Regions from separate parts of the Paenibacillus chartarius genome, predicted to be linked through region 1. Evidence: riboswitches for the same ligand, from Rfam matches in the RefSeq annotation. Region 1 holds a riboswitch; the other holds the start of a gene.
What was found. A riboswitch is a leader RNA that binds a small molecule or an ion and turns the genes downstream of it on or off. The one in region 1 is predicted to bind cyclic di-AMP.
Positions count from the first base shown of each region.

Region 2: linked by a shared signal. The riboswitch ahead of ACFFK0_RS16770 (3D domain-containing protein) and the one ahead of ACFFK0_RS27470 (resuscitation-promoting factor) in region 1 are both predicted to bind cyclic di-AMP.

Region 1 covers NZ_JBHLWN010000110.1:48,206-53,943, reverse strand. The annotation lists gene ACFFK0_RS27480 (ABC transporter permease) at 646-1,911, opposite strand; gene ACFFK0_RS27475 (ABC transporter ATP-binding protein) at 1,911-2,657, opposite strand; cyclic di-AMP (ydaO/yuaA leader) riboswitch at 2,870-3,022, shown strand; gene ACFFK0_RS27470 (resuscitation-promoting factor) at 3,341-4,432, shown strand; gene rnmV (ribonuclease M5) at 4,576-5,118, shown strand; gene rsmA (16S rRNA (adenine(1518)-N(6)/adenine(1519)-N(6))-dimethyltransferase RsmA) at 5,225-5,738, shown strand, end outside.
Region 2 covers NZ_JBHLWN010000068.1:52,132-57,869, reverse strand. The annotation lists gene ACFFK0_RS16790 (CoA-disulfide reductase) at 1-1,073, shown strand, start outside; gene ACFFK0_RS16785 (metal-sensitive transcriptional regulator) at 1,085-1,345, shown strand; gene ACFFK0_RS16780 (C40 family peptidase) at 1,444-2,343, opposite strand; gene ACFFK0_RS16775 (polysaccharide deacetylase family protein) at 2,511-3,656, shown strand; gene ACFFK0_RS16770 (3D domain-containing protein) at 3,714-4,406, opposite strand; cyclic di-AMP (ydaO/yuaA leader) riboswitch at 4,417-4,607, opposite strand; gene ACFFK0_RS16765 (anhydro-N-acetylmuramic acid kinase) at 4,700-5,738, opposite strand, start outside.

The DNA.
Region 1 (5,738 bases):
AAAGCTTCCCTCCCGAATCAATGCAAACGTGCAGGAATGTTGACCTGCTGATCTACGATGCCCGGGTGCATCAGTATGTCGTAGATCCAGACTACTTCTACAATAATAGCGGGAAGTTGTGGAGGCTTATTCAGGAAACAAGAGAAATAGCGGATCGACAAGGATTTATTTTATCGATTTGGTCGTTGGTCCCCCGAATAGAGGATCCATAGACCTTTATTTATCTGCAAAGCCAAGCAATCAGGGCATTTTGGGGCAACTCAGGAAAAATAAGACCTCGGGGATCCGCTATTTCTAATTTCCAGCAGGTATCAAGTAAAATCACGCCTTCATACGGTCTAATTTAGGCTGCGGCTTCGAAGGTTAGAAAGCTGGCATTTTTCCGCTTGGAAAAGCGCGCGTCTGAAAAGTCAGCGAAAGCCGCTATCTCTTGCTGCGGGCCACAAAATGTCCCTCTATACTCTGCTGACTGCTGCTTGAGTGGCGTTAAGCTATAGAATCGACGCCGAGCAACCAGCACTACGTCTCACAACCAGCTTAACGCCTAAACGCGCCCGTCCATAGTTCGGCGTAAGCCGGTCATCCTTGTCAAAGGACTGTTAACAAGGGGCTATCCCCGGAAGCACCGCGCCCCAGCATCCCAATCTATCCGTCCGCCCCGCCGCTCCTCTCAAATTTCCGCTGCAGCGACGGCCGCAGCTTAAAGCGAAGCCCCAGCAGCACGGCACCCAAGGTCAGCAGCGGCATCAAAGCCGACCATACCCCGTGCGGCGCCGTAAGCGCATAAACAATACTCTGCAAAGCGGCCTGCAGGACGGCGAGCGGCGCCACCAGCCCCAAGACAGCCGATGTCTGCAGCCGCCGCTCGACCGGATACAGCTCCAGCCAAAACGTATACCGATGGGCATCGCCGAGTGCGGACAGCTGAACCAGGCCGAGCAGCGGTACCGCAGCAAGAAACAACGATTTCAGCCACAGCTCCGATACGAACCCGACGAGCAGCAGACCGACAAGCAGCAGGCGGGCATACATCCCGAACAGCTCCGTCCGAAGCAGCGTCTTCTCGTACAAGAACGTAAACGTATGCTCCCGACGGACGGCGAGCCGGCGAGACAACAAGCCGAGCCAGCTCCGCCGGCGCACGGGCCCGGGCAGCTGGGGCACGTCGGTGAACCAGCGGAACCAGCGGTACAGCCGTTTGCGCTGGGCCGCTTCGCGCTGCAGCAGCCGATCCCAGCCGACCGTAAATAATCTACTATTATATAGAAGAAATGCCCAGAGCATGACAGTTATCCCTACGGACAACCAGCCCCAGCCCAGACCATATCGGAACCATGCCCAGACACACACGGCCGCAGCGGCCAAACGAAACCAGACGAGCGCAGTCCGGCGACGAAGGCTGACGAGGCGCATTTCCTGCCAGTCGGCATACAAGTGGCCGGCCTTCACTGCAAGCGCAGTGGCCAGCGCTCCCGCCAGCGGCTGCACTCCTGGGTGAAAATGGACATAGAGCGGCCAAATCAGCGTCAATGCGGCGAGCGTTTTGCCGGCTTGCACAATGAAGCTGTACCGGAAAGCCCCGCGAAAATACGGTCCGAGCCTGCCTTCCATCGGCACCAGGAACACGCGGTCCGCCGGCTTGAGCAGCGTGCGGACGCCGCCGAACGTCAATGCGGGTGCCAGGATGAGCATAACGACCCATAAGTCCGGAAAATCGTCCGGCAGCCGACGCAGCACGCTGCCATATTCATAAGCGCCCCCGATTACCGCCGCAACGAGCACGAGGACGAAGCCGCCGCGCGCAACGTCGCGCCAATACGTCAGCGACTCCTGCACGAAGCTTGTAAAACGGCGTCGCCAAAGCTGCCCTGCGGTTCGCCCCGCCGTCACTTCAGGTTTCGACAGAGACATCAGCGGCGGTCCTCCTTGATCAGCTCATAGAAGACGTCGTCCAGCGCGGCGTCGCTCTTGCAGCCGGCCGTTCGGCGCAGCGCCGCCATGTCGCCGGACGCCACGATTCGACCGCGCTGAAGTACGACAAATTTGTCGCAGTAAGGCTCGATCGTCGACAGAATATGAGAGGAAATGAGCAGGCTGGCTCCACGGCGCTTGCGCTCCACCATAAGCTCAAGCAGGGAACGCATGGCGAGCGGATCGAGCCCGAGGAAGGGCTCGTCGATTACATATAAGGCAGGCTCGACCAGGAACGCATTCATGATCATGACCTTCTGCTTCATTCCTTTGGAGAGCTGGATCGGGAGGCTGCCCAGCTTGTCCGTCATGTTGAACTCGGTCAGCAGGCGCTCCATCCGCGAATGCAGCTGCTCGCCGGTCAAGCCGTAAGCCATGGCCGTCAGCTCCAGGTGCTCGCGGACCGTCAATTCATCGTAGAGCTCCGGCGTTTCGGGCACGTAAGCGAAGGCGGCGCGGTAACCGAGCGGATCTTCCTGCAGCGTCCGGCCGGCGACGCGGACTTCGCCCTTCTGCGGCAGCAGGAGGCCGAGGATGTGCTTGATCGTCGTGCTCTTGCCGGCTCCGTTCAGACCGAGCAAGCCGACCATTTCGCCGGGCTGGACGGTGATCTGCAAATCTTGCAGGACCGGCTTCGCGGGCAAATATCCGCCGTAAAGCCGGTCGATTTGTAGGATCGGGATCATGGATATGCTCCTTTTTTTGCCTAATTTCCTCCGCCTTTGTAACCCAATTCACAAAAATGAATGTATACGGACGAGAAACGTAGGAATTAAGCGATAAAGTGAACTTTTGTTGGGAAAAACGCCGCAATTAAGCCGATTTTGGTATTGCGGTTAGCTTTACAGTTGCTTTAATCGGACGTAAACTACTTTCATAATAACTTAAAAAAATACCAATTTACCAATCGCTTAATTTCCGCAAGGAAAACGGGGGAACCGGGTTGTTGTTTCGGGGTGAATCCAAGGGCTTAGTTACGCAAGTCCGAGGTAGGGCGACTCTAGCGTCCGAATCCGTCAGCTAACCTCGTAAGCGTGTTTAGAGAGGTAACCTTTGTCGTGTCTTATTGTCAACTTCCATTATTGACAATTAACTAAAGACCACGGGGAAGACGTCCTCTTCTCTGGCGGCCTTTTTTTGTTGTCTTCAAGCACTTTGGCATCATGGGAGGGCGCTGCTCGTACAATCGTATCATGGGAGGTGATTTGCCGCTCACACGATATCGATGGTCAGACAGAACGCATTAACCATTAAACCTTAGTCACGTCATTTTGATCATGCGTAACACTCGACGGCGGGGCTTTGAAGGAGGACCGAAGAAGTGGGAACTTTTCCAAGCGCGGAAACCCATGTAAAGCGATCATCCAGCATGACCTTCGCATTGCGATGGAAGCATGAAAACTTGCGTCTAACTATGACATTATCCTTACTGTCATGCGCGATTACTTTCATGTTTTTGGTGTTGTTGTACGGTACGGCTACCAAGAGCGTATCCGTAGTAGTGAATGGACAGGAACAACAGGTGAAAACTCGAGCATTTGTCCTGCAACGCCTACTGGATGAACAAGCCATTACGATCGGAGCGCACGATCGCGTATCCGCCGACCTCGGCGCAAAGCTGACGGACGGCATGAAGATCACGATCGACCATGCGAAACCGATCCGATTGACTGCTGACGGAGAGACGAAAACTGTATTCACCACAGGCAAGACGGTACAAAGTGCATTACAGGAATTGAATATTGCGCTCGGCGAGCTGGATAAAGTCGTTCCGCCGCTGGAAACCGGCATCAGCGAGGATGCGTCGGTGCAGGTCATTCGCGTGAAGAAAGAGATTGCGGAAGTGAACGAAGCGATCGCTTTCGAAACGGAGAAGAAGAATGATTCTACGATCCTCAAGGGTAAAGAGAAGGTTGTGCAGGAAGGCAAGGAAGGCGTACTGACCAAGACGATGGAGAAGGTATATGAGGATGGCGTCCTTGTTGCCGAGAATGTCGTCAACCTGGAAGTCGCCCAGGAGAAAGTGAACAAGGTCGTGGCGGTTGGCACGAAGGCGCCGGTAACGGTGCTGTCGGCGAGCTCGCCGGATGTCGATGCCGTCTCGAAGAGCGGCAAGACGTTTAATTACAAGCAAGTGTTGAACAACGTGTCGCTGACCGCTTACTCGGCGGGCGTCGCCTCGACCGGGAAAGACACCGACAGTCCGGGCTACGGCAAGACATACACGGGTACTACAGTAACGGAAGGCCGTACGATCGCTGTTGATCCGAAGGTCATTCCGCTCGGCTGGTGGGTATACATCGACGGCATCGGTTTCCGCCGGGCCGAAGATATCGGCAGTGCTGTGAAGGGCAATAAAATTGATGTTTATTTCGAGAACGAAAGCTACGCGAATCGCTTCGGCACCAAGTACGGATACACGGTGTACGTCATCGGTCCGAAGAAGCCATCTGAGGATTGAGCATAATCGGCTCTGGGCATACTACAAAGTATCCGGAGTTGCACATACAGAAGCTGGAGAAGAAGAGGATATCCTCTTCTTTTTCTCTGCATAGGGAAGTACGAACGGTATGATGGCCGAGAGTAAGAACGGGAGAGCTGCGTGTGATTCAGGAAATTATTGTCGTTGAGGGCAAGGATGATACTGCCGCCATCAAGCGAGCTGTCAAAGCGGATACAATCGAGACCGGCGGGTCCGCCATCGGAAAGGACGTGCTGCGCCGGATTGCGCTGGCCAAGGAGCGCCGGGGCGTCATCGTGTTTACGGATCCGGATCATGCCGGAGAACGCATCCGCAAGATCATATCGGCCAAAGTGCCGGGCTGCAAGCATGCGTTTCTGCCGCAGGAGCTTGCGGAGCACAAGGGGGACATCGGTGTCGAGAACGCTTCCCCGGAGGCGATAAGACGTGCGCTGGACACGGTTCGTACCGAATATGCCGACATCGGCGAGGCGGAAGTGACGTGGACCGATCTGATGGATGCCGGGCTGCTGGTGCATCCCGACGCCGCGGCGCGCAGGCTTGCCGTGGGCAACACGCTGGGGATCGGCTACTGCAACGGCAAGCAGTTCCACCGCCGCTGTGCGGCTTTCCGCATTACGCGAGAGGAGTTCGCTTCAGCCGTCGCGCTGCTGAGTCCTCCGTGAAGCTTTCGTCAATGTTTCAGACGTTAGTGCAAGGTGGAATGTTGCAGGCGGATCAGGTACAATTTTCGAAACATCATCTACAGCTGTCAAAGGACGGAACCTATCGATGAACCCAAACTCCCTACATGAAGATATTGCTTCGCCCAAACGAACGAACGACGTCCTGAAACGGCACGGCATCAAATTAAAGAAGAGTCTAGGGCAAAATTTCCTGATCGATCAAAATGTGCTGAACCGGATTGTCGGCGCTGCGGAGCTGGACGAATCCAAAGGGGCGATCGAGATCGGACCCGGCATCGGCGCCTTGACGCAGCAGCTTGCTAAGCAAGCGGGACGCGTCGTGGCCATTGAGATCGATCAGCGCCTGCTGCCGATTCTGGAAGAAACGCTCGAGCCGTACCCGAACGCCGCCGTCGTTCATGGCGATGTGCTGCAGGTCGATATGAAGCAGCTGTTCGCGGAAAGGTTTGCAGGGGTGTCGGGGGTCAGCGTCGTCGCGAACCTCCCCTACTACATCACCACTCCGATCATCATGAAGCTGCTGGAGGACAGGCTGCCGCTTGAGAACATCGTCGTCATGATTCAGAAGGAAGTGGCGGAACGCATGGCGGCGAAGCCGG
Region 2 (5,738 bases), on a different contig from region 1:
GGCATGAAGTGGACCGATTCGTTCAAGAAGGTGGTCTGCTGATCGACGTTCGGGACGAAATCGAACGGGAGCTCGGTTTCATTCCCGGCTCTGTCTGCATGCCTCTGAACTCGCTGCGCTTTTCGCTGCAACATATTCCAAAGGACGCTCCTCTCGCTGTATCGTGCCAGGTCGGGCAGCGCGGATACGCAGCGGCTCGCCTGCTGCAGCAGCACGGATTCCGCGTACGCAACGTGGACGGAGGCTATAAAACGTATTCGGCGATGATGACAAGCTTCCCGGTTCCTGCTGTGCCAGCAACGCCTGCAACGTCGTCGGCCGATACGGATGCCGCCCGTCCTCCTGTTCTTGTCGACGCTTGCGGGCTGCAGTGTCCGGGGCCGATCATGAAAGTTTACGAAACGATGCAAAGCATCGCCGAAGGAGAACGGCTTGAGATTCACGCTACCGACTTCGGCTTTGCCGCCGATATCCGGAAGTGGTCGGAGAAGACCGGCCATACGCTGGAATCGGTCGATACATCGTCCGGCACCGTAAAGGCGGTAGTCCGCAAAGGCAAAGTGACGATATCCCCGCCTCGGTCGGATGTCCTTCCGGAGCGTGCCGAAGGAACGACGATGGTCGTCTTCAGCGGAGATCTCGACAAAACTATAGCCGCCTTCATCATTGCTTCGGGTGCAGCGGCGATGGGCAAGAAGGTCACAATGTTCTTCACGTTCTGGGGTTTGAGCGTGCTGCGCAAGGAAGATGCTCCGCCGGCAGCGAAGGACGGATTGGAGAAAATGTTCGGTATGATGCTGCCCAAAGGAACGGGCCAATTGCCGATTTCAAAAATGAACATGGGCGGAATAGGCGCAAAGATGATCCGTCACGTCATGGAGAAGAAGCATGTCGAATCTCTGGAGTCTTTGATGCAAGGCGCAATCCGCTCCGGAGTGAAACTCATTGCATGTACGATGAGTATGGATATAATGGGTATCAAGCGGGAAGAATTGATCGACGGCATCGACTACGCAGGAGTAGCAAGTTATTTGGGCGAAGCGGAGGATGCCGCGGTCAATCTCTTCATTTAAGGAGAGGCGATATGGAATACGACAACGCATTGAAAAATAGATTGAAGCGGATTGAAGGCCAAATCCGCGGCGTGCTCGGAATGCTCGATTCCGGAGAAGACTGCCGGGACATCGTGACTCAGCTGTCGGCCGTACGGACGGCTGTCGACCGGACGATCGGTGTCGTGATTGGTGCAAACCTGCAGCACTGCATCTCCGAAGAGCTGGAGAAGGGCAATAGCCCCGACAAAGTCATTCAAGATGCCGTCGAGCTGCTCGTGAAGAGCAGGTAACGACCAAGCGAGATAACGGCAACAAACATAGAAGCCGGGTAAGGTTGAGCCTTGCCCGGCTTAGATTTTATTGACTCAACGTTCCTAACTGCCCCACATTATAATACGCGTCTAGCGCCTACGTATTTCGGCCCCCAGTAAGAGCTGTACAGATTGGCGACATGAACGCCGTACGAAGTCGTCGCCGAGATGAAACGATTATCTCCTATGTAGATGCCGACATGAGATGTCGTCTTTCCGACCGTCCGGAAAAATACGAGATCGCCCGGCTGCAGCTCGCGAACGTGGTCGCCGACGGTATACATTTCCCGGGACGTCCGCGGCAGCTCGACGCCATGCTGGCGGTACACGTACTGAACAAAGCCGGAGCAATCGAAGCCGTCCGGCTTCGTGCCGCCCCATACATACGGCACTCCCAAATAATCTTCGACGGTGTCGACGATCAGATTCGAAGTTGCAGGAACGGTTTGCACGGCGGGAATATGGCTTTGACCGTCCGTCGCCACGAGCGCCGTGCCGGTCTCTTCGTCCCACCTTGCAGCATGCCCGAGCCATCTGATTACGGACGCGTACGGCACCGTAAAGCGTCCTGCCTCCACCTTCGGCTCGGCCTCCAGCAGCTCGGGCAATCCGTCCGCCGATGCCGTTATCGACCCTTCGAACAGATCCAATTGTTTATTCCCTTTACGAAGCGTCACATGTGCAGCCGGGCTGTAAAAGCCCCCCGCATTGAAGCCAACCTCCACCTGCACTCCCAAAGCTTCCGCGAGAGGACGAACCGGAACAATGAGCCGTCCTTCGGCATTGACATAGGGCTGTAAATCGGGAAATGCCAGCACCGTATCATTCACCTGCACGTATACAGCCGCCTTAGGATCGGGGCTCCGGATGCCGTCGCCCGCCGCCCCGTAGGCGGGTACCGGCTGCATCGCCGCAAATCCCGCCGCGATCAGCACCGCTCTCACCAGCTTCTTGTGCGGTAATACGATCCGTTTCAATGACTTCGATCCTCCTATTTCATGGATGCTTTCTCCATAAATATCGAGACTGCCTCATTTTGGACGGAATCGCCCTTCTTCATGTATCCAATGATTGGAAACAGCACGGATAATAACCGTTCAATCGCACAAACTATGACAAAATCACACTGGGGGAGGGTTATGACGTGAGGAATAAGTCGCTCTTCATCGGAATCGCCGCCTTGGCGATCGTTGCAACGGGAGGCGGCTGCGGACTTGCCGGCGGGGGCAGCGGCGGAAGCCGCACCGAAACCGGTGCAGCGGGAATGGCACTCCCGGAACCGGAACGGCCTGCGGTAACCGAGCTCGAACCCCGCAAAACGACCGTCCGGACCGAGACGGCTGCCCCCCTGCCTGCTCCGATTCCGCCAGCATCGCCCGGAGCGGCCGTTCCCGAACCGATTCCGCCCGCCCAAGTAAGCGAGCCAAAGCCCGTGCCGGTGCCGCCGTCCCCGGCAGCCCCGGACACCGGAAAGCAAGGCGTTTCGGCATCGGCCGCCGCAAACCCGCGCGACACCGGATCGGACGATAAGGAATCCGAGAAGCCGGTCAAGAAGCCTGCCGCGAATGCAAAGAAAGAACGTCCGGAGAAAAAGTCCGTTCCCGTACAGCAGCACCGTATTGCGCAGAAGTCGTTGACCCTTGCGCAGCTGCGGATGAAATACTCGGATTATTTTAAAGTTGCCGGTTCCGCTTCAGAGAACAACATCGCGCTCACCTTCGATGACGGCCCTGACGATAAATATACGGCTCAAGTGCTGGACGTGCTGAAGAGCATGAATGTCAAAGCGACGTTCTTCGTCATTGGATCCAAAGCGAAGGAATACCCCGAGCTGGTGTCGCGCATGGTACGCGAAGGCCACAGCATCGGCAACCATTCCTACAGCCACGCGGTGATGCCCAAGCTGTCAACGGCCAATTTCGAGAAGCAGATTGAATCGACCCAATCGATTCTGAAAGAGCTGGCCGGCTACGAGCCGCGTCTGTTCCGGCCGCCATACGGCGCGGTCAACGAAGACCAGGTGCGCTGGGCCGGCGAGCATCAGTTCCTGATTGTGAACTGGAACGTAGACTCGCTCGATTGGAAAAGCTTGAAGGCGGATCAGGTGAGCAGCAATATATTGGCTGCGGCGCGGAGCGGCTCGATTATTTTGCAGCACTGCGGAGGCGGGCAAGGACAAGATTTGTCGGGTACGGTACAGGCTCTGCCCGGTGTCATTCAATCGCTGAAACAGCAAGGATACCGCTTTGTTACGGTACCTGAGCTGCTGCATGTTTCGAAGGCCAAATAACCATGCAAAAGCCCCCGTTCCCGTCAATCGACGGAGTCCGGGGGCTCAAAGCTTTTCTTATTTCAGTACGTAGATCGTCACGTTTTGCAGACCGAAGCTCCAAGCGTTGCCGACGGAGCGGGGAATGAACATGTCGATCCGGTTTCCTTTAATCGCGCCGCCCATATCCGATGCCGTGGCGACTATTCCGGTCGGGAGGCCGCTAAACGTATAGCCGGTTACATACACCTTTGTGCCGAGCGGAATGACGCTCGGATCTACCGCGATCGTACCGAGAGCGAGCGGTTTGCCGAAGTAGTCGACAGCCCCCCACGCCCCGTTTTCACTCGGACTGTCCGAATAAGCGCTCGCAACGGCCGAGATCGTCTTGCTGTACGCCAAGACCTCGCCGCTTGCAGCGGTAACGGTCGGCTCTGTGGACGCTGCCCGCATGAGGGTTGCCGCTTCCGCCGGCGCTTCGGCCGATGCAGTATGCACCGTGCCTGAGGCTGATGTTTCCGGCAGCCGAATCGTTAATCCCGGGTATATGTTCGTTGCCGAAACATCAGGGTTCGCATCCACCAACGCCTGAAGCGGCACGTTTAGCTTTTTGGAAATAAGCCAGAACGTATCGTCGCCTTGCGCAACGTAAGTATGATCCGCGGCCGCTGCGGCGTGAGCCGGCGAGCCTCCTGCAGCCAAACTAAAGCCGAGCAGCGACAAGCCCAGAACAAGGCCTGCGCGCCATGGAACGGTTGACTTCACAGTCATCGTATGCAGTTACCCCTTTGATTATATTGCCTACGAGGTTAGTTGACGGGTTCGGACCAAAGGTTAGTCCCTACTCGGGTTTCGACACCGAGATTCACCCCTGACGAACGATCAACGCACACACGCGTGCCGCGTTTTTCCGTTCGCCGAAAAGCGTCCCCCGCACCTCTCCGGAAGGGGAGGTTTCGGCTCCTGAAACTGTACCATACGACAACAAGGGGTGAAAACCCGCAAAATTTTCCATCCGCTCTGGATCGTCCTGGCGAATCGTGCAGCGGCATCCAGCAGCGTGCTTAAGGAAGGGCCAATTTTCCCATAACCGTTGCCGTTCTGGCTCCGGTCGCCGACGGCATATTGTTCGGGACGCCATGCACGAAATGACAACCAAGCAGTGCAAATACAATCGCTTCCTTGGCGTCACTGTCTATACCGAAAGCGTCCGAGCGGTGCACCTGCTGCTCCGGCAATTCGCCGGCCAGCATGCGCAGCAGCGTATCGTTGCGGGCACCGCCGCCCGATACGATCACATCGCGAACCGCCATGTCCGGGAAAATAAAGCGGCGATAGCCGTCCGCAATCGAGCGGGCCGTGAACGCCGTCGCCGTCGCGACTATATCGGCATCGGCCGCGCCAGCCGCTCTCGCTTCGGCGATCCACGATGCGGCAAACGCTTTGCCGAACATTTCACGGCCTGTCGTCTTGACCGGCGGCAGTGCGAAATACGGGTGCGCCATGAGCCCTGCCAGCAAATCCTCCCTGACTGAGCCCGAAGCCGCCCAAGCACCTCCCCCGTCGTAGACGAGCCGGCCGCCGCTCAGCTCCAAAACCGCTTGATCGATGATCATATTGCCGGGTCCGGTATCGAAAGCGACGACCTGCTCCGGCTTGCCGCCGGCCGGAATCGCCGTGCAGTTGCCGATGCCTCCGATATTTTGAGCGATGCGCCCGTGGCGCTCATCCCGCAGCAGCAAGTAGTCGGCATAGGGCACTAGCGGCGCCCCTTGGCCGCCTACCGCCATGTCCGCTGTCCGGAAGTCGCCCACAGTGACGATGCCCGTCTCCTTGGCGATGACGCTGATGTCGCCGATCTGCAGGGTGGAACGCACCCGGTACGGATGTACGGGATCGTCTGTCGGGAGGTGCCAAACCGTCTGGCCGTGCGACGCAATCAGGTCGATTTCCGCCAAGCCGATGCCCGCATCGTTCGCAGCTAGCCTGACCGCCTCGGCGAAACGCGCACCCAAGTAGAAATTCATCCCGCAAACGTCGGGCGTTGACGATTGATCGGTCGAGCAAATGGCCTTCAACCGCTCCCTCAGCTCGGCCTCAAAC